DNA from 4 places in the Paenarthrobacter sp. UW852 genome. Region 1 is predicted to be linked to each of the others. Evidence: riboswitches for the same ligand, from Rfam matches in the RefSeq annotation. Region 1 holds a riboswitch; each other region holds the start of a gene.
The links. A riboswitch is a leader RNA that binds a small molecule or an ion and turns the genes downstream of it on or off. The one in region 1 is predicted to bind thiamine pyrophosphate.
Positions count from the first base shown of each region.

Region 1 (5,735 bases):
ACCGCTGGAACGGGTTGCCTTGCGAACCGACACCCCGTGCACGGCGGGCCATGCCAATGGTCTGCCATTCTTCGGCCATGAGGCCCACCAAGCGCATGGCAGCGAGGGATCCCAGGACAAACCGGTGCGGCAGCTTCGCTTTCTGTGCCAAGGCATCGGCCAGGTCCGTGGGGTCGGTGCAGGTCATCAGGAGGATCGCCGGAAGGGCAATCGCCAGGCCGCGCAGCATGAAACCCAGCCCGAGCTCAAGGGAACCTTCGCTGATGGACCAGAGTCCGACGTCGAGCAGTACAGCGCCGCTATCAGCCGCCACGATCGCTGTGCTCCAGCCACCAATCGCCGCAGCGATGATCAACGGCCACGCCCGCTGCCACAAAAGCCGCAGCGTGAGCCCGGCAAGCGGGAACAGCGCCAGTTCGGCCACCAGCGCGGTGGTTGCCGAAACCCAGTCGATGGAGAGGGCCAGCACCAGCGAAATCAGGAAGACCGCGGCGAACTTGGCCAGCGGGTTCGCTGTGGTCAGCAGGGCGTGATTACCCCGCAGGTTCAATGCGTCCCTCATGCTGCACCGGCTTCCTGGCGGCTTGCTGCACGTGCCGCGGGGTTCAGGCGAAGCTCCGTGCCGCCCAGCACGGCACTGAACTCTTGGTCGTGGGTTACGGAGACCACAGCCGTTCCGGCGTCGAGCAACTCCGAAAGAAACGACGCCAGCTCGGCCCAAGTGTTCGCGTCCTGGCCGAACGTGGGCTCATCGAGGACAAGGACTTTGGGATGCGCGGCGAGCACCGTGGCCACCGAAAGCCTGCGCTTCTCGCCGCCGGACAGCGTGTACGGGTTCGCGTCCACCAGGTGGGTGAGCCGCAACCGCTCCAGCAGTTCGTCCACGCGTTCCTCGCCATGGCCAAGGTGCTTCGGACCAAACATCAGCTCATCTAGCACCTTGCCCGTGACAAACTGGTGCTCGGGCTCCTGAAACACTGTCCCGATGCGTGAAATCAGCTGGTCGGCCTTCCACTTGAACGGGTCGATCCCGGCCCCTTCTGAAAGCGCGACGGCGGCACTCACTTTGCCGTCCACCGGCGCCAAAAGGCCGGCCAGCGTGAGCGCGAACGTAGACTTACCGGCACCATTCGGACCAGTGACGGAGAGCGCTTGGCCCGCCCTGACCTGGGCGCTGACATCGGATTGCACAGCAACCGGAGGGATGGTCCGGAATCCCTTTCGGCGGGGCTTTTCTCGCGAGACTGCCACATCCTGGGCGGCAAGGAGCAGTTGCGCGGTGGCGGTTTCACTTCGCCGGGCACGGGTTGCCGGGACGTATCCGGGAACCCAGACGCCGGCTGCCATCAGCATGGTCCGGGCCTCGGACAGGACCTGCTCCGGCGCCCCGTCCAACAGGACGCCCGGAGTGCCGTTGCCGCCGGATCCTGGCTGCAACACCACAATCCGGTCCACCAGGTCCTTCCACACGGACACGCGGTGTTCCACCACAACGAGGGTGGCTCCGGTCTTGTCGAGGCAGCGGCCCACTGCGTCCCGCACCTCAAGGACCCCTGCCGGGTCCAGGTTGGCCGTTGGTTCGTCCAGCAGGATCAGCCCGGGCCGCATCGCCAAAATCCCCGCAAGCGCGAGGCGCTGTTTCTGCCCGCCGGACAGGGCCGCCGTCGGATGATCCAACGCCAGTCCGCCGCCGGCAGCGGTCCGCAACCCGACGTCGTCGAGCGCTTCATGGACGCGGGCCCAAATTTCCTCCCGCGGCACGGCCAGGTTCTCGGCGCCGAAGGCGACGTCGTCCCCCACGCGGGACAGGACAACCTGCGTTTCCGGGTCCTGTTGCATCAGGCCGGCGCGGCCGCGCTGCTCCCGGGGAGAAGCGCCGTCCAGCAGCAGCGAGCCGGTCTCGTCCGAGTCGTCTTCTTCGTCCCCCAACACCCCCGCGAGGGCATGCAGGAGCGTGGACTTGCCCGCACCCGAGGGGCCGAGCAGCAGCACCCGCTCCCCAGGTTCGATCCGGAGGTCAAGGCCTTGGATGGCTGGCGAGGTCCTGCCGGCGTGCCGCCATCCCCAGCCCTCGGCTGTGATGGCGGCAGGCCGGACGTGGCTGCCGCGTTCAATGACGGGCATCAGCTGAAGACGGGCTCCGAAGCGGCCTTGCGCGACGCGAAGGAACTAAGGACGCCGGTTTTCGCCAGGCCGCGGGTGGCAATCCATGACAGTGCGCCCGCAATGATCGCCCCGGAGATTGTGGTGAACGTGATGTAAGTGAGCTTGTCGATTGCCTCGTAGGCGATGTTCCAGCCCCAGGGAAGGAACGAGTCGTTGAGGCCGCAGAAGAGGCCCGCACCTGCACCGGCAAGGAGCGAGGTGGGCAGGTTGAACTTCTTGTAGAGGAACGCGGCGAAGATGAGCTCCGCGCCGAGGCCCTGAAGGACGCCGGAGATCAGTACGGTTGTGCCGTACTGGGAGCCCATGATGAGTTCGCCTGTGGCTGCAACGGACTCGCAGAACAGGGCGGCACCCGGCTTACGGATAATGAGCATGCCCAGGACCGCCGGAATCATCCAACCGCCAGCGATCAGGCCCGTCAGCGGCGGATACGCCGCGTTCATGGGGATGGATACCAGTGCGGCGCCTTGGGACCATGCCCAGAAAATCACGCCGCCGGCGATGGCGATCAAGGCTGCCACCACAATGTCTACAACACGCCAGTTATAACTGGTCTTCTTCACGCTTACCGTGGTCATTTTTCTGCCTCCTGAGTTACAGGAGGGGAAAGTGCTCCCCGGAATACCCGGCTGGCCTGCGCCGCCCGGTTCCGGACACTCTGAGAAGCTCGACTCCCTTGCGCCGGTACTAACCGGATCAGGTTCGAGGGTCTGCGGCTGTCCGCACTCTCAGCGCCCTCGCGGCTCCCGCATCTCTGCAGGTTCCGACGGCGGCGCTCCCCTGTCGTTATTAAATCTGCCCTGCTGGGCTGGTTCAGTTTACACCTGCACTCCGCGGTGGGGACTGCTGTCCGGTCACAATCCGGCCCACCCTCACCGTTGCAAGGCCCACTCAGCACCCTTGCCCCACGCTTTGGCACGCACACCAGGCCTCGCAACCCAACGAACGCGCCTTGCGAGGCCCACTCTGCGCCCTTTCCCCACGCTTTGGCACGCACACCAGGCCTCGCAACGGACCTGAGAGAATAATCCAGCAGCATCCAAAGCGAAGGGGCACACTTCATGACGGACCAACCCGGCTCTGGCCTCCCAGACAACGTTGACGTGGCTGAAGCACGCCTCGCCGCAAGCGTCATCCTGCTCCGCGATACCCCGTCCGGGCTCGAGGCGTTCGTCCAGCACAGGGTCAGCACCATGGACTTCGCCGCAGGAATGGTGGTTTTCCCGGGAGGACGCGTGGACCCCGCCGACCACTCCGGGTGGGACTACGCCCCCGAACTGCTCAGCAGCCATGCGGCGGACTGGCAGGCCAGCTCCATCGGTTCCGACGATGCCGCTGCCAAAACAGGAATGGTGCTCACAGCCGCGATCCGGGAGGTCCGTGAGGAAGCCGGGCTGAGCATCGACGCCAGTGACCTGCGCCCATGGGCCAACTGGATTACCCCGATCGACATGCCCAAGCGTTTCGACACGTTCTTCTATGTGGCCAGGCCCTCGACGGACAGGGAGCCCCACCACCAAACAACCGAAGCGTGGCAATCCCTGTGGATGCCCGTGGAGGGAATCCTCGCGGCAGAGGCAGCAGGCACCCTGAAACTGATGCCGCCCACCTTCTACCTCCTCAAGGAAATCGCCGGATACGGGACCGTCGATGCCATATGGTCGGCCGAGCACACTGTCGTCCCCGTCCTGGCGCCCGTGGGCTCCCTGGCCGCGTTCCTCAAGGAACGGGAAAGCCGCCGCTAGCGTTGCCGGTCCACGCGTTGCAGCTAGGCTGGTGGCATGAACCTCTTCTTCAAGCTGATCGGCGCCGGAGTGAGCCTCGGGGCGGGCTTCGTCGGAACAAAACTCGTCAACAAAGGGTGGGAAAAGGCCACAGGCAACAAGCCGCCCACAGGCAACGATGACATGGAAACGAGCCTTCGCTCCGCCCTCACCTTCGCCCTGATCTCGGCGTTCGTGAGCACACTCATCCAGGTGCTGGCCAGCAGGGGCACCCAGCGTGCCATCGCCCGCTTCGCGAAGTCCCAGGACATCGTCTAGCGCATCACCGTTTGAAGCAACGCGGGGTCACTTCCGGCCCATAAATCCCCCTGGGATGGGCCGGAAGTGACCCCGCGTTGGCTTTAACCCTCCGGGTCGACTTGCCCCGCAGCCGCCCTCTGAACGACGGCCTCAAGTTCGTCCTTGGTCAGCATCTCCCGGTGTCCGTGCTTGGTGCGGTACGCGGCCCGACCCACCATGTGTGCCGACACGGGCGCGGTCAGCAGCTGGAAAATCCATGCCACCAACAGCACGGGCCAAACCCACCAGGTCCGCATTTGCAGGCCGATGGCCGCCAGCATGAGGAACAAGCCCAGGACCTGCGGTTTGGTAGCAGCGTGCATGCGGCTCATCAGGTCAGGGAAACGCAGCAAACCCACCGCGGCACCGAGGGACATCAGCGCTCCCACCACCAGGAACACAGCGGTCACACCGTCGATGACGGCATCCACGCCGGTGGCATCAGGACTCATTGCTCTGTTCCCTCCGCTCAGCCACGAACCGGGCTACTGTCACCGAGCCAATAAAGCCGATCACGGCCAGCGCTACCAGCAGCATCAGGTTATTCAGGTGCCGGTTCACCGCCATGTCGATCGCCAAGGCTGCGCCGAGAATGGCCAGCAAAACGTCGGATGCCAAGACCCGGTCCAGCAGCGAAGGACCGATCGCGATCCGCACAATGGCGCCGGCAGCGGCCAGGCTAAGAATCACGGCCGTAACTATGAGGACGATTTCCTTCACAGGGCTGCCCCTTTCACGCCTGGACTGATCTCGGCTCCCAACGCCTGGACTTCCTCGCGGGTGCCCATGATGCGGATCAAGCCGGCTTCAATGTTCTGGACTTCCTGACGGATCTTTTCGATGTCAGCCTCTTGGTAAATGTTGAGCGCGTGCAGGTACAGAGTGGACGTCGACCGGTCCACTTCCACCACCAACGAGCCCGGAATCAGGGAGATGACGTGCCCTGTTGCCGTCACCATGAGGTCGGAATGGCTACGCAACGGAACGGCGACGACGGCGCTGCGCACCTTTGGCCCTTTGACCACAGCAAGGTACAGCACGAGGAAGCTCGCTGCCACCACTTTGGCGAGGAAGATCAGCGCGAACGGAATGGCGCGCAGCACGTTGAACCTGCCGCTGAGCTCAACGGGAGGCAGGTAGAAGAACTTTGCCACCAGGACCGCGATCAGAGCACCGAACAGCAGGTTGCCCGGGCTGAAATCCCGCCACAGGGCACCCCAGACGATGACCAGCCAGATGAGCAGCGGCAGTTCAGTACGGAAGGAGTTCGGTTTACGGCTCATTTGGCACCAGCCCTCTGCGGCAACGCCGGAATCTCCACCGAATCACCCAGGACGGAATGGATGTACGCCGAGCGGTCCAGCATGATCTCGGCCGAACCGTCTGCGAGGTGGAAGAGCGGCCCGGCAAACACCGTCAACGCCACCCCGAAAACCACCAGTCCCGCCGTCGAACCCACCATGGTGCGCGGGAGCACCCCGACGTTCCCACTGGCCAACAGCACAG
Region 1 is NZ_JAMSGY010000004.1:76,504-82,238, reverse strand. Features, by position in the region: gene NEK97_RS08520 (energy-coupling factor transporter transmembrane protein EcfT) at 1-562, opposite strand, end outside; gene NEK97_RS08515 (ABC transporter ATP-binding protein) at 559-2,124, opposite strand; gene NEK97_RS08510 (ECF transporter S component) at 2,124-2,744, opposite strand; TPP riboswitch at 2,822-2,958, opposite strand; gene NEK97_RS08505 (NUDIX hydrolase) at 3,228-3,911, shown strand; gene NEK97_RS08500 (DUF4235 domain-containing protein) at 3,948-4,208, shown strand; gene mnhG (monovalent cation/H(+) antiporter subunit G) at 4,292-4,681, opposite strand; gene NEK97_RS08490 (monovalent cation/H+ antiporter complex subunit F) at 4,671-4,949, opposite strand; gene NEK97_RS08485 (Na+/H+ antiporter subunit E) at 4,946-5,512, opposite strand; gene NEK97_RS08480 (Na+/H+ antiporter subunit D) at 5,509-5,735, opposite strand, start outside.

Region 2 (5,735 bases), on a different contig from region 1:
TCGCTGTCGTTGGTGGAGCCGGCGTGCTTGTCGCTGACAGCCGAACTGCCGGCCACGGCCTCCCACCGTGCGCTGATGGAGCCGTTGTTCGACGTCCGGACACAATTGAACGACGCCGACTACCAGCGGGAATACTTCCGCAGGGCTTTCTCGGCCGAAACCGGGGGACTGGACACGCCGGAGGCCCGGAAGTCTGCGCGGCGCCTCAGGCTCCAGGCACCGCCATGGGAGGCACCGCTTCACATTGTGCCCGGCGTTCCCACCTTGGTCCTTACGGGTGGTTGGGAGCCGCTCTACGAGGAAATTGCGGGATACCTCCAGGAGACCGGCGCCCTCCGCCGGGTAGCAGCGGGCGGGCACCGGCCCCAGGATTCAGTGGATGGCGATCACATCATCCGCTCGTTTGTCGCGGACGTGGGACGGGCCATGTCAGTTCAGGCGTCCTGAGCTGCCATTGCCCGCAGTGCCGGGTACCTGCAGTTCCGGCAGGTAGACTTTCCCGCCTGATGCCAGGAACTCCTGGCTTTTTTCCCTCATGCCGTTGTACATGCCGGCGATTGCGGCCTGCGCTTCAGCTGAACCGTACTCATCGCGGATATCCTGGCTGATCCGCATGGAGCAGAATTTCGGCCCGCACATCGAGCAGAAGTGCGCGGTCTTGGCCGGCTCGGCGGGCAGGGTTTCGTCGTGGAACGCCTCGGCTGTCACAGGATCGAGGGACAGCGCGAACTGGTCGCGCCAACGGAACTCGAAGCGGGCTTTGGACAGTGCATCGTCGCGCTCGTTCGCGCCAGGGTGCCCCTTGGCGAGGTCAGCGGCGTGGGCGGCGATCTTGTAGGTGATCACACCGGTTTTGACGTCGTCCTTGTTCGGCAGGCCAAGGTGTTCCTTGGGTGTCACGTAGCAGAGCATTGCCGTGCCGTAGCGGGCGATTTCGGTCGCGCCAATGGCCGAGGTGATGTGGTCGTAGCCGGGCGCCACATCCGTGACCAAGGGACCCAGTGTGTAGAACGGGGCACCCTTGCACAGTTCCTGCTGGCGTTCGACGTTTTCACGTACCAAGTGGAAGGGGATGTGCCCCGGGCCTTCAACCATGACCTGGACATCGAACTCCCACGCCCGCTGGGTCAGCTCGGCAAGGGTGTCCAGCTCTGCGAACTGCGCGGCATCATTGGCGTCCGCGATGGAGCCGGGACGCAGCCCGTCGCCGAGCGAAAAGGCGACATCGTACTTGGCGAAGATCTCGCACAGTTCGTCGAAGTGGGTGTAGAGGAAGTTCTCCTGGTGGTGGGCCAGGCACCAGCCGGCCATGATCGAGCCGCCGCGGGAAACGATGCCGGTGACGCGATTGGCAGTCAACGGGACGTAGCGCAGCAGCACCCCGGCATGGACGGTCATGTAGTCCACCCCTTGTTCGCACTGTTCAATCACGGTGTCGCGGAAGATCTCCCACGTGAGCTTATTGGCTTCGCCATTGACCTTTTCGAGTGCCTGATAAATGGGAACCGTGCCGATTGGAACGGGGGAGTTGCGGATGATCCATTCCCGCGTGGTGTGGATGTCATCGCCGGTGGAGAGGTCCATGACCGTATCGGCACCCCATTGCGCCGCCCACTGCAGTTTGTCGACTTCCTCGGTGATGGAGCTGGTCACCGCGGAGTTGCCAATATTGGCGTTGATCTTGACCAGGAACGCCTTGCCGATAATCATCGGTTCGGATTCCGGGTGATTGATGTTGCTGGGGATGATGGCGCGTCCGGCGGCAACTTCGCTGCGGACCAATTCGACATCGCAGTTCTCGCGCAAGGCCACGAACTGCATCTCCTCCGTCACGATGCCCTTCCGGGCGTAGTGCATCTGTGTGACGGTCTTCTGCTCGACGGCGCGGCGGGGCACCGGTTGTGCGCCCTTCCACTCCGCCGATGCCGCACCGCGCCGGACCGCGGACTTGCCGTCGTCGAGCAGGTTCCTTTCACGGCCCGAGTACGGCTCCGTGTCGCCCCGGCCTTCGATCCAGGGTGCACGGAACGGTTCCAGCCCGACTCTCGGATCACTGCCCGGTCCGGCAGTTCGATAAACCTGCAGGGGCGGGTTGGCTTGGCCATTGGGGGAGGGTTCCAGCGCGATCTCGGTGACAGGAACGCGAATGCCATGTTCGGGATCTTCAAGCCACCCCAGCGAGTGGGATTTCAGCGACTGCGTCACGGTTTCCGGTGCCCCGGTCTCCACGACGGACGCGTTTTGGGCAGGGCTGTGCTGTGTTTCTGTGGTGCTCAAGGGACTGCTCACTTCCTTCGCCGGCATTACCCGGACAGGTTCAACGGTCGCAGACTGCCTCAGTCCGATCTCAGCCCCTGCAGGGGCCCCCGTGTGGTCGTAGACGAAGCTACCACAGCTGCCTGCGGCCGCACAGTCATATGGCGTTGCAGGCCTGCCCGGAACGTACAGGGCTAGGCTTTTGCCATGGCCAACATCATCGAATTCAGCGGTACGGTGCTCGTAGCGGCAGGCAAGGAGCGGAGGGGCATGTGGTCCGTTGACGGTCGCCTGACATTCATCCAGCCCGTGGCGGCACCGGACGTTGTGCTCGACGGCTGGGTCCTGCCCGGCTTTGTCGACGCCCACTGCCACATCGGTTTGGGGCCGGGCGGTGCCGTTGATGAGCAGACCACCCTCGCCCAGGCACGGGCAGACCTGGCGGCCGGCACACTGTTGATCCGTGATGCAGGATCGCCCAGTGACACGCGCTGGGTCCAAGGGCGTGCGGATTTGCCGCGACTGATCAGGGCTGGCCGGCACATAGCCAGGGATCGGCGGTACCTCCGAGGACTGGGCCATGAAATCGAGCCCGAACAGCTCGTGGAGACCGTCCGCAAAGAAGCCCGTGACGGCGATGGCTGGGTGAAACTCGTGGGCGACTGGATCGATCGCGGCATTGGTGACCTGGCCGCATCCTTCCCGGCCAAGCTGGTCAAGGACGCCATTTCGGCCGCGCACGATGAGGGAGCCAGGGTTACGGCCCACTGCTTCGCAGAAGACACCATTGACGACATGCTGGACGCCAATATCGACTGCATCGAACACGCTACGGGCCTCTTGCCGCGGCACCTTCCGCGGCTTGTGGAGCAGGGCGTTCCGATTGTCCCTACGCTGGTCAACATTGCGACTTTTCCGGAGATTTCCGCCCAGGCCGCGCCCAAGTTCCCCGTCTACGCAGATCACATGGCGAAGCTGTGGGAACGCCGCCACGACCGCGTGCTGGAGGCCTTCGAAGCCGGTGTCACCATCTACACGGGCACCGATGCCGGCAGCGTGATCAAGCACGGCCGGATTGCGGACGAGATGAAGGAACTGCACGACGCCGGCCTGCCGCCTTCCGCTGTCCTGGAGGCCGCAACGTGGGGCGCAAGGGCGTGGCTGGGTGCCGAAGCCATCAGCGAAGGGGCGAGTGCCGACGTCGTTCTCTGCCGTGAAGATCCGCGGGTCGCCCTCAACACCGTGGCCGAACTCCAGCACATCGTTTTACGTGGCGGGATCATCCGTTAGGAATAAATTGAAGCTTCAAGTATTTTAGTACTAGTAGAAGGTGCCGAAAGGGCGGCAGCCTCAAACCCAGGAGCTTCACATGACTACAGCAAACAGCCAGGATCTTCTTCCTGCCGAACTCACCATGGGCACCGTCATGCTCAAGGTAGGCGACATGAAGGTCATGAGCGACTACTACCAGCGCGCCTTGGGCCTGGACATCGTGGCCGAGCAGGATGGCGGACTGTACTTGGGCCGCACGGGAAAGCCTGTTGTCCACCTGGCGCCTGCCTCAGGTCTGCAGATCCCGGGCCGTGGGGAAGCGGGCCTGTTCCACACCGCCATCCTCTTTGAGGACCAGCCATCCCTGGCGGCCACCATTGCCACGGCGGCAGAATACGAGCCGCGCGCCTTTGCCGGAAGCGCCGACCACCTGGTCAGCGAGGCGTTCTATTTCACCGACCCCGAGGGCAACGGCATTGAGCTCTACTATGACAAGCCCCGCGAACTGTGGCAGTGGGACGGCAAGAACGTCGTCATGGACAACGTCGCACTCCCGCCGCAGCGGTTCCTGCAGCAGCACCTGAGTGAGGCTGCCGTGACCGGCCAGCGGGAGGCGGCCGCCGGGATCGGCCACGTGCACCTCCAAGTCGGGGACGTTGAAACTGCGCAAAAGTTCTATGTGGAAACCCTGGGGTTCGAGCGGACGGCGGGCTGGCACGGGCAGGCCTTGTTCGTATCCGCCGGTGGATACCACCACCACATGGCCATGAACGTGTGGAACAGTCGCGGTGCCGGACCCCGAAAGGACACGCTGGGGCTTGGGGAAGTCCTGATCGAGGTCCCCACGGCTGACGACGTCGCGATGCTGGCCGACCGGCTGAAGGTGGCGGGCGTCCAGAACCACCACACCGGCGCTGAGCTTCGGTTCGACGACCCGTGGCGGAACAAGCTGCGCGTCGCCGTTCGCTGAATCGTCCTGGCAGCCCATGGCTGCACTAGGCTGGGCATTGACGGCGCGGAACCTTTCGGTTCCCGTGCCGCCGCCCCGTCAGCACGAAGGATTGAGAGTACTTTCCATGGGCTTTGCCGAAATATTTGTAGCCACCCACGACGAAGCACTCAAACGGGCAGCCGCGCTGGATCGCGGCGCCGAAGCCACGGGCCCCGCCGTCAGGATCGAAGGCATCACAGACTTCGAGGTAGAACAGCTGGGCGACCTCGCCGGACAGGCCGTCCATGCTGCGGGAGCAGACTATGAGCTCGCCCTGGTGGATGTGACGAGTGATGCCCTCCTCGGAGTTCCCGAGGCCATGGTGCGCGCGCTTGCCGAACTGCTCACCTATGAAAGTGAGGGCGATGGCAACGTCCTTGATGATGTTGCTGCCGCCTGGGCCGCCCAGGACGACATGCCCTTTGACGCTTCCCAATCGCGCCAGTACGTCCAGCAACTGGCCGCCCTCGCCACGGATGTGGAAAAAGCCGACCGCTCCGGACTCTACGTCTGGTCCGCCTGACAGTTGCCCGGTTTTCGCGGATACGATCCGTCCGGAGTGACCAAGAACACGCCACCCTTTGCGGCCTAAGTCGTAATTGCACCGGGCATCTGGCACAATGGACAGGTACTTGATCGGCGCGGCCCCTCTCTCCGTGCCCGTATCTTGTCCTTCGAACCGTCCAGTATGGCCCGCCCCACGGGTGCAGAACGTCGGGTTCACCTCGTTTCAGAAACAGGAGTGACCACAAAAGTGGCCGTAAAGATTCGCCTTAAGCGCTTCGGTAAGATGCGCGCACCGTACTACCGCATCGTCGTCATGGATGCCCGCGCCAAGCGCGATGGCCGTGCCATTGAAGAAATCGGCAAGTACCACCCCACCGAAGAGCCGTCGTACATCGAGGTCGCTTCCGAGCGCGCCCAGTACTGGCTGTCCGTTGGCGCCCAGCCGACCGAGCAGGTTGCTGCGATCCTCAAGATCACCGGTGACTGGCAGAAGTTCAAGGGCCTGCCGGGCCAGGAAGGCACCCTGAAGACCAAAGCTCCGAAGGAAGCCTTCGTAGCACCGGAGAAGGGTTCCGTCATCATCCCGGAAGCCATCACCAAGAAGGCCAAGAAGGACGAAGCTGCTGAGGCTCCGGCCGAGGCTGAAGCAGAGACCACCGAGGCTGAGTAAGTTGCTGTCCGAAGCGCTCGAGCACTTGGTTCGTGGGAT
Region 2 is NZ_JAMSGY010000003.1:57,005-62,739, reverse strand. Features, by position in the region: gene NEK97_RS06495 (alpha/beta fold hydrolase) at 1-447, shown strand, start outside; gene thiC (phosphomethylpyrimidine synthase ThiC) at 430-2,277, opposite strand; TPP riboswitch at 2,273-2,380, opposite strand; gene NEK97_RS06485 (amidohydrolase family protein) at 2,464-3,546, shown strand; gene NEK97_RS06480 (VOC family protein) at 3,626-4,498, shown strand; gene NEK97_RS06475 (hypothetical protein) at 4,605-5,042, shown strand; gene rpsP (30S ribosomal protein S16) at 5,274-5,696, shown strand; gene NEK97_RS06465 (RNA-binding protein) at 5,698-5,735, shown strand, end outside.
Region 2: another riboswitch for thiamine pyrophosphate. It lies ahead of thiC (phosphomethylpyrimidine synthase ThiC); the one in region 1 lies ahead of NEK97_RS08510 (ECF transporter S component).

Region 3 (5,735 bases), on a different contig from region 1:
TCAACCGCCTGCGCGCTCAGTGGGAGGGCATTGAGGGGCAAGCCTCCTCAACCAAGGTCCTTGCACCGGAATTGCTGTACGGCGAACCCGACCTGACCATCAAGGTAGTGCGCGACGTCTTCAACGAAGACTTCTCCAAGCTGATCGTCTCCGGCGACGACGCATGGGACACCATCGAGGCCTACGTGACCTACGTTGCCCCTGACCTGGTGGGCCGCCTCGAGAAGTGGACCAAGGACCAGGACATCTTCGCTGCCTGGCGCATCGACGAGCAGATCCACAAGGCCCTGGAACGCAAGGTCTTCCTGCCCTCGGGTGGTTCGTTGGTCATTGACCGCACCGAAGCCATGACCGTGGTGGACGTCAACACCGGAAAGTTCACCGGCAGCGGCGGCAACCTCGAAGAGACTGTCACCAAGAACAACCTCGAAGCTGCCGAGGAAGTAGTCCGCCAGCTGCGCCTGCGCGATATCGGCGGCATCATTGTCATCGACTTCATCGACATGGTCCTGGAATCCAACCGCGATCTTGTGCTGCGCCGCATGGTTGAGTGCCTTGGCCGCGACCGTACCAAGCACCAGGTCGCTGAAGTCACGTCGTTGGGCCTGGTGCAGATGACGCGTAAGCGCATGGGCACCGGCCTCCTCGAGGTCTTCGGCGAGCAGTGCGAGCACTGCGCCGGCCGTGGCGTCGTGACACACGATGAGCCGGTGGAACACCGCCGTGCGAACGTTGTGGCCGCTGAGCACCACCGCCCGCACACGGAATCGACGCAGCAGCAGCCGGCGGCCCGTACGGAACGGAAGCGCCGCCGAGGCAAGGGTGGGGGACAGGCTGTTTCCGAAGCCCCCGCTCCGGTTCAGTCTGCGCCGGCCGCGCACGCGGCCTCGCCAACGCACCCGGAACCGCAGGACCCTGCGCGCCAGGCAAAGGCCGAGGCAACCCGCGCTGCGTTGGCTACCATCGCGGCTGCAGCACACGCTGCCCACCTGCACGACGACGAGCTTCACCGTGCAGAGGAACTGGCGCGGTCAACTCATCAGACGGCTGCCGACGAACCCGTAGCTCATGGCAACGACGAAGAATCAACGGCCCACGAGGCAGCAGTCCGGGAAGCACGCTCCACCCCGGTCCTGCGTTTCGGTGGCGAAGAAGTCGCTTTGCCGTTCGTTGAACACCAGGACGAACCACAGGCGGCCAAACCGGCAATGAGCCTGGATCTGCTGGCGGAGGCATTCTCCCACCTGGGAGCGGCGCCGGAGGCGGAAGCGGAACCAGCTGCCGTCCGCGAAGCTGTTGCTGCCCCGAAGGTGGCTGCCCCGGCTCGGGCCGCTGAGCAGGATCGGGAAGCCGCTTCGACGTCCGGGAGTCGCCGAGGTCGCCGTAACCGCAGCGCAAGCAGGGCCCAAGGTGCGGCCAACGAAACCAGCGTTGAACACCATGAAGTGACTGCGTCGGCGCCACAAGGTTCGTCCCACGAGGCTAAGGCCCCTGTGGAACCAGCCAAAAAGGCACCCGCAGACGAGCCCATCATCCTGGGAGTCGGCGTGCCGGCTTCCGAGCTCTGATCCGCTCACGGCTTATCGGACCCCGTAGCAACTGCCCCGGCAGTCGCTACGGGGTCTTTTGCGCGTCCAGGACGTCCATGGCCAGACCTGGGGACGTCAATGGGTCATATCCGGGCCCCTACGCAGCGCTGTTCCCGGGCCGGGCTGCTTCCCGGTTAGGCTGGGGGACAGACACGGGGTGCCTGGCGTTGGGCCGGGCTGAGATCCAGACCCGTTGAACCTGTCCGGTTAGCACCGGCGAAGGGATGTCCACATGACTGCAGCATATTCTCCTGTCTACCCGGTTGCTTCGGGCAGGCCAACACCGCGGGTGCTGAGTATCGCCGGCTCCGACCCTTCCGGTGGGGCAGGGATCCAGGCGGACTTGAAGAGCATCGCGGCCCACGGTGGTTACGGCATGGCTGCAATCACCGCCCTCACAGCCCAGAACACCGTGGGCGTCAGCGCCGTGCACGTGCCCCCCGTCGAATTTCTGCGCCAACAACTGGACGCCATCAGCAACGACATTGAGATTGACGCCGTCAAAATCGGCATGCTCGGCGACGCAGAGGTCATCGACGAAGTCCGCAGCTGGCTCGAAAAGGTGCGTCCCGCCGTCGTGGTCCTGGACCCGGTGATGGTGGCAACCAGCGGAGACAGGCTCCTGCGCGAGTCCGCTGAGAAGGCGTTGCGTTCGCTTTTGCCCCTGGCAGACCTCCTGACCCCGAACCTTCCCGAGCTGGCGGTGCTCCTGGGTGAAACGGAGGCGACGGACTGGGCTTCGGCGCTGGACCAGGGTAAGCGGTTGGCCGCTGAGTACGGGAACACGGTCCTTGTGAAGGGCGGCCACTTGGCGGGAACGGCGTGTCCTGATGCTTTGGTGAATACGAGCGGGTTGCTGCGGCAGGACGTGGTCGAGGTCGACGGGCCCCGCATCGATACCCGGAACAGCCACGGCACAGGGTGTTCGTTGTCGTCCGCCCTGGCCACGGTGCAGGTTAGCACGGGGGACTGGGAAGCTTCACTGCGGGAGGTGAAGCCTTGGTTGCTTGAGGCTTTGAGGCAGTCCGGGGCGTTGGAAGTAGGACGAGGAAGCGGGCCGATCCACCACTTCCACCACCAGCGGAGTCTGAGGCCCGGCGAGTTCGCAGCGACTTTGTGGGAACTCGCACGCGCGGAGCTCGAGGCGATCCATCGGCTTGGCTTCATCGATGGCCTTCAGAAGGGCAGCCTGCCGGAATCCGCGTTCGGCTATTACCTGGCCCAGGACGCGATCTACCTCAACGGCTACTCCCGGGTCCTGGCCCGGGCCAGCGCCCTGGCTCCTACTGAAGACGAGCAGTTGTTCTGGGCCAAGGGCTCCCGGCAGTGCCTGGAGGTCGAGTCGGAATTGCACAGGAACTGGCTCAGCAGCCGCGACGTGTCCGGGACAACGGGTCCCGTGACCAAGTCCTATGTGGACCATTTGCTGGCCTGTTCGGCATCGGGAAGCTACGCGGTGCTCCTGGCGGCGATTCTTCCCTGCTACTGGTTGTACGCGGAAGTGGGCCAGAAACTCCACCACGCCTACGTGGAAGCAGGTTCCCCTGTGGACCACGCATACGCGGAGTGGTTGAAGACGTACGCGGACGAAGACTTCGCCGAGGCAACCAGGACTGCGATCAAGCTCACGGACGCGGCGGCCCTTGCGGCCTCGCCGGCGGATCGCGAGGCCATGATGGAAGCCTTCACCCAGTCCTGCCGCTACGAAACTGCCTTCTTCGACGCGCCACGGGTTTTCTCATGACCTCTCCGGTCGGGCGTCCGGGCGGGTAATTTGCGAGGCTCGCCGCGCGTCGCAGGGCAAATCGCGTTAATCGTGCCCAAACCCTGTAGGCTGTATGGGCACGGTGCCGGGAGAGTCCGTTACAACTGGTGACGCGAGTCACGTGGTAGCCTCCGGACCCGGCCTCATTTGCAGCTGAAGGTCAAACTAGCGTAATCTTGATCTTCGGTGCTTACGCCAACACTTGGGTTATGCCCCTTGGAATTGTTCATGGGATGACTCGCGGACTTCGTTCAGAAGTCCACGGCGTTGAGGCACAGCGCGAACCAAGCCTGATTCCGGTTCAGGTTCCGCACGCAAATTTAGTTATAAACGTCGAGAGAAGTGAGTACCCAAGTGGTGTACGCGATTGTCCGCGCAGGCGGCCGCCAAGAAAAAGTTTCCGTTGGAGACTACGTAACGCTTAACCGCGTCCCCGGTGGAGCCGGTAGCACGCTTGAGCTGCCCGCCTTGCTCCTGGTTGACGGCGACAAGGTCACCTCCGCAGCTGCGGAACTGGCCAACGTCAAGGTTACGGCTGAGATCCTCGAAGACCTCCGTGGTCCGAAGATCGTCATCCAGAAGTTCAAGAACAAGACCGGCTACCGGAAGCGTCAGGGTCACCGTCAGGAACTGACCAAGATCAAGATCACCAGCATCGCGTAACTTTCGTTACACGCTGTTCAGGTTTTTCAGTTTCCCCAGAAATTTAGAGGCAGGCATTTCACATGGCACACAAAAAAGGCGCGAGTTCCACTCGCAACGGTCGTGACTCCAACGCTCAGTACCTGGGCGTAAAGCGCTTCGGTGGTCAGGTAGTTTCCGCAGGCGAGATCATCGTTCGCCAGCGTGGAACCCACTTCCACCCCGGTGCAGGCGTCGGCCGCGGTGGCGACGACACCCTGTTCGCTCTCCAGGCCGGTGCGGTTGAGTTTGGTACTCGCCGCGGCCGTCGCGTAGTGAACATCGTTGCTGCTGCAGCTGCAGAGTAACAACAAGTTCTGAACCGGTGGAGCGGGCCAAACGGCCCGCTCCACCGTTCTTTTAACCGCATTACAATCGACTGGGGCGCTTGGGCGCACTGGTTTTGCAACAACGCTGTACAACAGCAACTGAGGAGATCCACGTGGCGAGCTTTGTAGACCGGGTAGTCCTGCACGTATCCGGCGGAACCGGCGGCCACGGCTGTGTCTCTGTTAAGCGGGAGAAGTTCAAGCCGCTCGGCGGGCCCGACGGCGGCAACGGCGGCAATGGTGGCGACGTCATCCTTCGGGTGTCGGCCCAGACCACCACCCTGCTCGACTACCACCACGCACCCCACCGCCACGCCACCAACGGTGGTCCGGGCATGGGTGACTGGCGCGGTGGCAAGAACGGCGAAACCCTGATCCTTCCGGTACCCGATGGCACTGTGGTCAAGACCAAGGACGGCGAAGTCCTGGCTGACCTCGTGGGCGAAGGTACTGAGTACATCGCTGCCGCCGGCGGCCAGGGCGGCCTCGGCAACGCGTCGCTTTCCTCGCAGAAGCGCCGGGCTCCCGGCTTTGCCCTCCTGGGCATCGAAGGCGAATCCAGCGATATTGTCCTGGAACTGAAGTCCATTGCCGACATCGCCCTGGTTGGCTTCCCGTCGGCCGGCAAGTCCAGCCTCATCGCAGCCATGTCCGCTGCCCGGCCCAAGATTGCCGATTACCCCTTCACCACCCTCATCCCCAACCTTGGCGTGGTCCAGGCCGGCGATGTCCGTTTCACCATTGCCGATGTTCCGGGCCTCATCGAGGGAGCAAGCGACGGCAAGGGACTCGGACACAACTTCCTGCGCCACGTAGAGCGTTGCGCCGCCTTGGTGCACGTCCTTGACTGCGGAACCCTGGAATCCGATCGGGATCCTTTGTCCGACCTGGCGATTATCGAGGCCGAACTCGACAAGTACGCAGTGGACATGAGCTACGCCGGTGTGGACGGTGAGGTGGTGCCGCTGAACGAACGCCCCAAGCTGGTTGTCCTCAACAAGGTGGATCTTCCGGACGGCAAGGACATGGCCGAGTTCGTTCGCCCGGACCTCGAAGCCCGCGGATACCGCGTGTTCGAAGTCTCGGCCACGAGCCACGAAGGCTTGCGCCAACTGGGCTTCGCCATGGCAGAGATCGTCAAGGCCGCGCGTGATGCGGTAGCGACTGCTCCCCCCAAGGTGGCACCTCCGGTCCTTCGTCCGCGCGCGGTCAACGAGTCCGGCTTCAAGATCCGCCGCGAAGAAAAGAACCTCGAGCCGCTGTTCCGTGTCCTGGGCGAGAAGCCCGTTCGCTGGGTCAAGCAGACCGACTTCACCAACGAGGAAGCCATTGGATACCTTGCCGACCGGCTGGCGAAGCTCGGCGTCGAAA
Region 3 is NZ_JAMSGY010000001.1:61,704-67,438, forward strand. Features, by position in the region: gene NEK97_RS00320 (Rne/Rng family ribonuclease) at 1-1,568, shown strand, start outside; TPP riboswitch at 1,733-1,831, shown strand; gene thiD (bifunctional hydroxymethylpyrimidine kinase/phosphomethylpyrimidine kinase) at 1,822-3,333, shown strand; gene rplU (50S ribosomal protein L21) at 3,709-4,017, shown strand; gene rpmA (50S ribosomal protein L27) at 4,080-4,343, shown strand; gene obgE (GTPase ObgE) at 4,478-5,735, shown strand, end outside.
Region 3: another riboswitch for thiamine pyrophosphate. It lies ahead of thiD (bifunctional hydroxymethylpyrimidine kinase/phosphomethylpyrimidine kinase); the one in region 1 lies ahead of NEK97_RS08510 (ECF transporter S component).

Region 4 (5,735 bases), on a different contig from region 1:
CCTGCACGGCAAGTTCGCGGGTGGGGACGATGACCAGTGCCTGCGGTGCGCCGGGAACGGCGAGCTTGTCATAGCCGGCGTCGTCGCGGCCTACAACGCGCTGCAGGGCAGGTACGCCGAAGCCGAGGGTTTTGCCTGTACCAGTCTTGGCCTGGCCGATGATGTCGTGGCCGCCCAGTGCGACGGGCAGGGTCATGGCCTGGATGGGGAACGGGTGGGTGATCCCGGCATCTGCCAAGGACTCCACGATGTCTGCGCGCACGTTGAAGTCTGCAAACGACTTCTCTTCGATCTCGTGGGGCTTCTCGTCCGAGACGATGGTTTCCTCGGGCTCGAGGGTTTCTGTTCCGGTGGGGTCCGTCAGGACTTCATGGGTATGCAATTCACTCACAGGGAGTTTCCTTATTCATTTGGGCATTGGCGCCGCATGCTCAACGGGGGCGGCATAGCCGTACCGGAGCACCAACGGGCGCGCAAGCAAGTCCAGTGGAAGCCGATCGCGGGCTATCTAAGTACTGGCACTGGTGACCAGTTGGTACATCTCAAGATCGCGTAGGGGCGGGCTTGTTGAGTTCAAAAATTAACTGAATCAACGACCGGGCATCCATTACTACACGCCCAGTCTATCCTCTGGGAGCCCGAAAGCCCGGATTGGGGATTGAACGGCGCTATGGCAGCAGTTCAAACAGGATCTCCCGGCTGGCAATGTCAGCCTTGACCAGCCGGACGCGGACCTTGGTCCCGGACTCCAGTTCGCCGTCGCAACGGGCGGTCACGGCGGGCTCCGCTATTTGGACGATTCCGTATGGACCGCCGTTGCCGTTCCCGTTGCCCTTTCCGTTCCCGTTCCCGTTTGGCTTGGAGCCGGAAATGACCACCGCATCAAATTCCTGGCCAACATGGTTGGCAACCAGTGCCGCCTCAACCGTGTCCAAGGCGGCACGCTCGAGGCGGCCAGCGAGTTGATCGGACGAGGCCATGATCTCGGGCAAGGACGGCAAGGCTTCCCGGGCCCAGGCAGGGATGTCCCGCTTGTTGCTCAGTGCCTCGCAGATCACCAGGACGAAACGGTCGATGAGGCGGCGCAACGGTGCTGTGGTGTGCGCGTACGGAGCGCCGATGGCTGCCTGGATGACTTCCGTCGGGACCTCGCCGTCGAAAGGTGTGTAGTTGGCACCCCTGAACAACGTCCCGGCTGAGTGCAGGATGGCGAGTTGCTTCGGGTCTGATGCGTCCAGGGTCCGCAGGTATTCGCCGTAGCTGATCCGTCCGTCCCAGGGTTTACCAAGGGCCGTGGTCTGCCTTTTGAAGTGCCGCAGGGAGCGTTCGTCCGGTGCGGGCATGGTGCGCAGTATGCCAACCTTGCCGTCCAGCATCAGCTGAGCTGCCGCCATCCCGGTCATGAGTGAAATCTGCGCGTTCCAGTCCTCCACCGGCAACGACGGGGCAGCAACGATCCTGTACCCGCCGCCGTCGGCCGCTTGGACGATCTCCTGTTCGGGCATGTTCAGGCTCGCACCGCCGCGGAGGCGTTCGAGTTCAACCCGTTTCAACCCCACTTCCTTGAGGAGCTGCAGTACGGGCGGTGCCGTTCCGTCGTCGATTTGCTCCTGGACGCCCTTGTAACTTAGCTTGGCCCGGCTGCGCACGGTGGCGCGGCCTACTGTCACCGTCACTGCTTCGGCCTGCGCGTCGAGGACGAAATCCCAGACGAAGGCGCCACAGTCCTGCTCTGCCAGCAGGCTGCCGGCATGTTCGCTGATGATTTCCGGGTGCAAGGGAATGCGTCCATCCGGAGCATAGAAGGTCTGGCCGCGCCGGCGTGTCTCCGTGTCGAGGGCACCACCGGGAGCCACGAAGGACGGAACGTCGGCGATCGCATAGAGGACCTTGTAACCGTCACCGGCGCGCTCTATGAACAGCGCCTGGTCCAGGTCCGTCGACGTGGCGGGGTCGATGGTGACAAACGGAATGTCCCGAAGGTCGCGTTCAGGCAGCTTCAGGTCCGCCACGGCTTCTCGGGCTTCTTCCACTGCCCCCGTGGGGTAGTCGCCTGGGAGTTCCAGCTCCGTCCGGAGTGCGGCGAGGGCCGCTGCGAGCTGGTCCGACGAGTCGTCGACGTTGGGTGCAATCCGATGATGTGACACGAAAATCAGGGTAGCCCGGATTCCGGGGATCACACCATGTCAAGGCCGCACGGTGAGCGACTTTCGCTAAATTGAGTCCAGGGCTTCCAGCAGCGACTTGGCAGCCGCCGTCGGGTCTGCGGCTTCGGTGATGGCACGGACAACCACGATCCTGCTGGCCCCCGCCGAAAGGACCTGTTCCACGTTGCCCAGGTCGATGCCGCCAATAGCGAACCACGGGAGCTGCACGGCGCCGTCGGTCGTTTCCGTGGCACGCCTCATCGCTTCTGCGGCATATGTGACCAGGTCCGGCCCAACGGCTTGGCGCCCCGGTTTGGTGGGTGTCGCCCAAACCGGTCCGACACAGAAATAGTCCAGGCCGCCGTCGCCGGTAGAAGCGGCAATGGCCGCATTGACCTGCTCCGGAGTGTGGGTGGAAAGTCCAATCGCGGCAGGGGCCGGGAGGAAGGTCCGGGCCACCGGAAGGGGCAGGTCCTTCTGGCCCACGTGGAACACAGGAGCCCCGGAAACACTGGCAATATCGGCCCGATCGTTGACAGCCCACAGTCGGCCGTGCCGCTCGGCCACACTCCGCAGGATGGCCAGCAATTCCAGTTCTTCGGCTGCCTCGATCGACTTGTCCCGGAGCTGGATGATGTCCACCCCACCCTCGAAGGCGGCATCGACGAAGTCTTCGAAATCGCCCTGTCGCTTCCGGGCATCGGTGCACAAATAGAGTCGGGCTGAGGCGAGGGATTCAGGCTGGGTCATGGGAACCAGAGTAGTTCCTCTACACTGGGCACGTACTGCGGGAGCCGCGACGTTCGACTATGTGACCGTCCGGCTGAGAGGGCTTCAGCGCCGACCGCTTGACCTGATCCGGCTAATACCGGCGTAGGGAAGGGAATACATGGCAGACGCCATTCATGCAGATGTAGCCATTATCGGCGGCGGCATCATCGGGTTGGGCATCGCCCACCAACTGCGCAGGCTGGGCCGCTCAGTGGCCCTCATCGACCCTTGGCCCGCAAACGGCGCAACTTTCGCAGCGGCCGGGATGCTGGCACCCGTCAGTGAACTGCACTACCAGGAAGAAGAACTCCTGGAACTCATGGTCGAATCCTCCCGGCTGTGGCCCGCTTTTGTTGGCGCGCTGGCCGGAGGGGCGCACGCCGCCGGATACCGCACGACGCCGACCCTCGCCGTGGGTGCCGACGCCGCCGACCGCCGCGCGCTCGCAGACCTCCGGGTGGTACAGAAGGCTGCGGGCCTGGGAGTGGAGCCATTGGCCCTCCGGGAAGCGAGGGAGCGTGAGCCCTTGCTGAGTCCCCAAATTTCCTGTGCCTTCGACATCCCCACCGACCACCAGGTGGATCCCCGCAAGCTCGCCGCCTGCCTTTTGGCCGAACTTTCGGATCACTCTAGCGATGATCTGAGCTGGGTTACGGGGGCGGACAACGGATTCGCTGTGAAAGCGCTGGCACATCGTCTCCTGTGGGATGAAGGCAGGGTCTCTGGAGTCGAACTCGAGTCAGGCACCAAGGTCTTTGCCACCGAGACGGTGGTCGCAAACGGTCTGGGCGCCGCCGGCTTGGACGGCCTGCCCGAAGGGCTCACGCTTCCACTGCGGCCGGTCTATGGTGACATCCTCAGGCTTCGGGTTCCGGACAACCTGCAACCTCTCGTTACCTCCACCGTCCGGGGGATAGTGCGGGGCGTTCCCGTCTACATCGTCCCCCGCGACGACGGCACCGTGGTGATCGGAGCGACCCAGCGTGAGGACGGACTGTCCACGGCCTCCAACGCCGTCTCGGCGGGCGGCGTCTATCAACTCCTGCGCGACGCCCAGGTCCTGGTCCCCGCGGTCGCCGAACTCGAACTCCTGGAGGCAACAGCCCGCGCCAGGCCAGGGACGCCGGACAACGCACCGTTGCTTGGCCGCGTCGCCGGAACCAATGGCGACATTGAGGGTTTGGTGGTTGCCACCGGGTTCTTCCGTCACGGAGTCCTGCTGACACCGGTAGCCGCAAGGATTGTCGGCGAACTGATCAACGGATCGACCGATGCACAGTGGGCCCCTTTCCGCCCCGACCGCTTTACGGCCAGCGCAACCGGTCCACGGAACTTCGTCCCAGCACACGCCCGCAGCAAGGAAAGCGCATGAACATCAAACTCAATGGATCCGACCATGCAGTGGCCGATGACGCCTCTGTCAGCACCCTCGTCACCGCCATCACCGGCCGCGAACTGGACCACAGGGGACAGGCGGCCGACGGCGGCAAGCTGGGTGTCGCCGTCGCGCGCAATTCAGAGGTGGTGCCGCGCAGCCAGTGGGCGGCAACAGCACTCGCCGACGGCGATGAACTCGAACTCGTTACCGCAGTCCAGGGAGGCTGAACAATGTCCACAACAAGCACTGCCCCCAGCACCGACGCCTTGGTGATCGACGGCGTCGACTTTGGTTCGCGGCTGATCATGGGAACAGGGGGTGCCCCGAGCCTGGACGGTTTGGGCGCTGCGCTCCTGGCCTCGGGTACGGAGCTGACCACCGTGGCCATGCGGCGCTATTCGCCGGCAGAAACCGGGTCTCTCTTCCAGCTCCTGGTGGACCACAACATCCGGGTGTTGCCCAACACGGCCGGCTGTTTCACGGCGAAGGACGCGGTGATGACCGCCGAACTTGCCCGCGAGGCGCTGGAGACCGATTGGGTGAAGCTGGAAGTCATCGCGGACGAGCACACACTCCTGCCCGATGCCGTGGAACTCGTCGATGCCACGGAGCAGCTGGTCAACCGCGGGTTCAAGGTCTTCGCTTACACCAATGATGATCCGGTCCTTGCCCTGCGGCTGGAAAACCTTGGCGCCACCGCGGTGATGCCGCTGGGCTCACCGATCGGGACCGGCCTGGGCATCCTGAACCCGCACAACATTGAGCTGATCGTGTCACGGGCATCGGTGCCCGTGGTGCTCGACGCCGGGATCGGAACCGCTTCCGATGCCGCGCTGGCCATGGAACTGGGTTGCGATGCCGTCCTGCTGGCTACCGCGGTGACGCGTGCACAGAACCCGGTGCAGATGGGGGAGGCCTTCAGGCACGCTGTCATTGCCGGCCGTTTGGCCAGGCAGGCAGGCCGGATTCCCCGGCGCGAACACGCCTTGGCGTCCTCCGCGATGGAGGGACGCGCCGAGTTCCTTTAGGGCGTTAACCAGCGATGGCCATCACCCGCGGGTGATGGCCATCGCTGTAAGTGGCGCTTAGAGCCGGAGGGCCCTGGTGAGAGCCTCGGTATCGTGCTTGGTCCGGGTCCGGCCGAAGTACACCACAACCGCCGCGGCTGCCGCGGTTCCGATGACGATGGGGAGAACCCACGGAATCCAGGTGACCCCCGGTTGGTAACCCAAGCCCGCGCTGATGAAGGCAATCCAGCTCAGCGCCGCAACAGCGGTTGAAACGCCTACCGGAAGGGCGACGCCGTACCTGCCGTGCCGCTTGTCGTTGGCCCAGACAATGAAGCCCGTGGCAATGGCTGCAAGAACAACCACGACGAGTGAAAGCATGAAGACTCCTTAGCGGACGACGGGTGGTGGGGGAATGCTAGAGGGCGCCGA
Region 4 is NZ_JAMSGY010000003.1:402,414-408,148, reverse strand. Features, by position in the region: gene NEK97_RS08015 (DEAD/DEAH box helicase) at 1-391, opposite strand, end outside; gene NEK97_RS08010 (RNB domain-containing ribonuclease) at 669-2,147, opposite strand; gene thiE (thiamine phosphate synthase) at 2,214-2,897, opposite strand; TPP riboswitch at 2,925-3,044, shown strand; gene thiO (glycine oxidase ThiO) at 3,037-4,290, shown strand; gene thiS (sulfur carrier protein ThiS) at 4,287-4,523, shown strand; gene NEK97_RS07990 (thiazole synthase) at 4,527-5,324, shown strand; gene NEK97_RS07985 (hypothetical protein) at 5,382-5,684, opposite strand; gene NEK97_RS07980 (DUF3107 domain-containing protein) at 5,722-5,735, opposite strand, start outside.
Region 4: another riboswitch for thiamine pyrophosphate. It lies ahead of thiO (glycine oxidase ThiO); the one in region 1 lies ahead of NEK97_RS08510 (ECF transporter S component).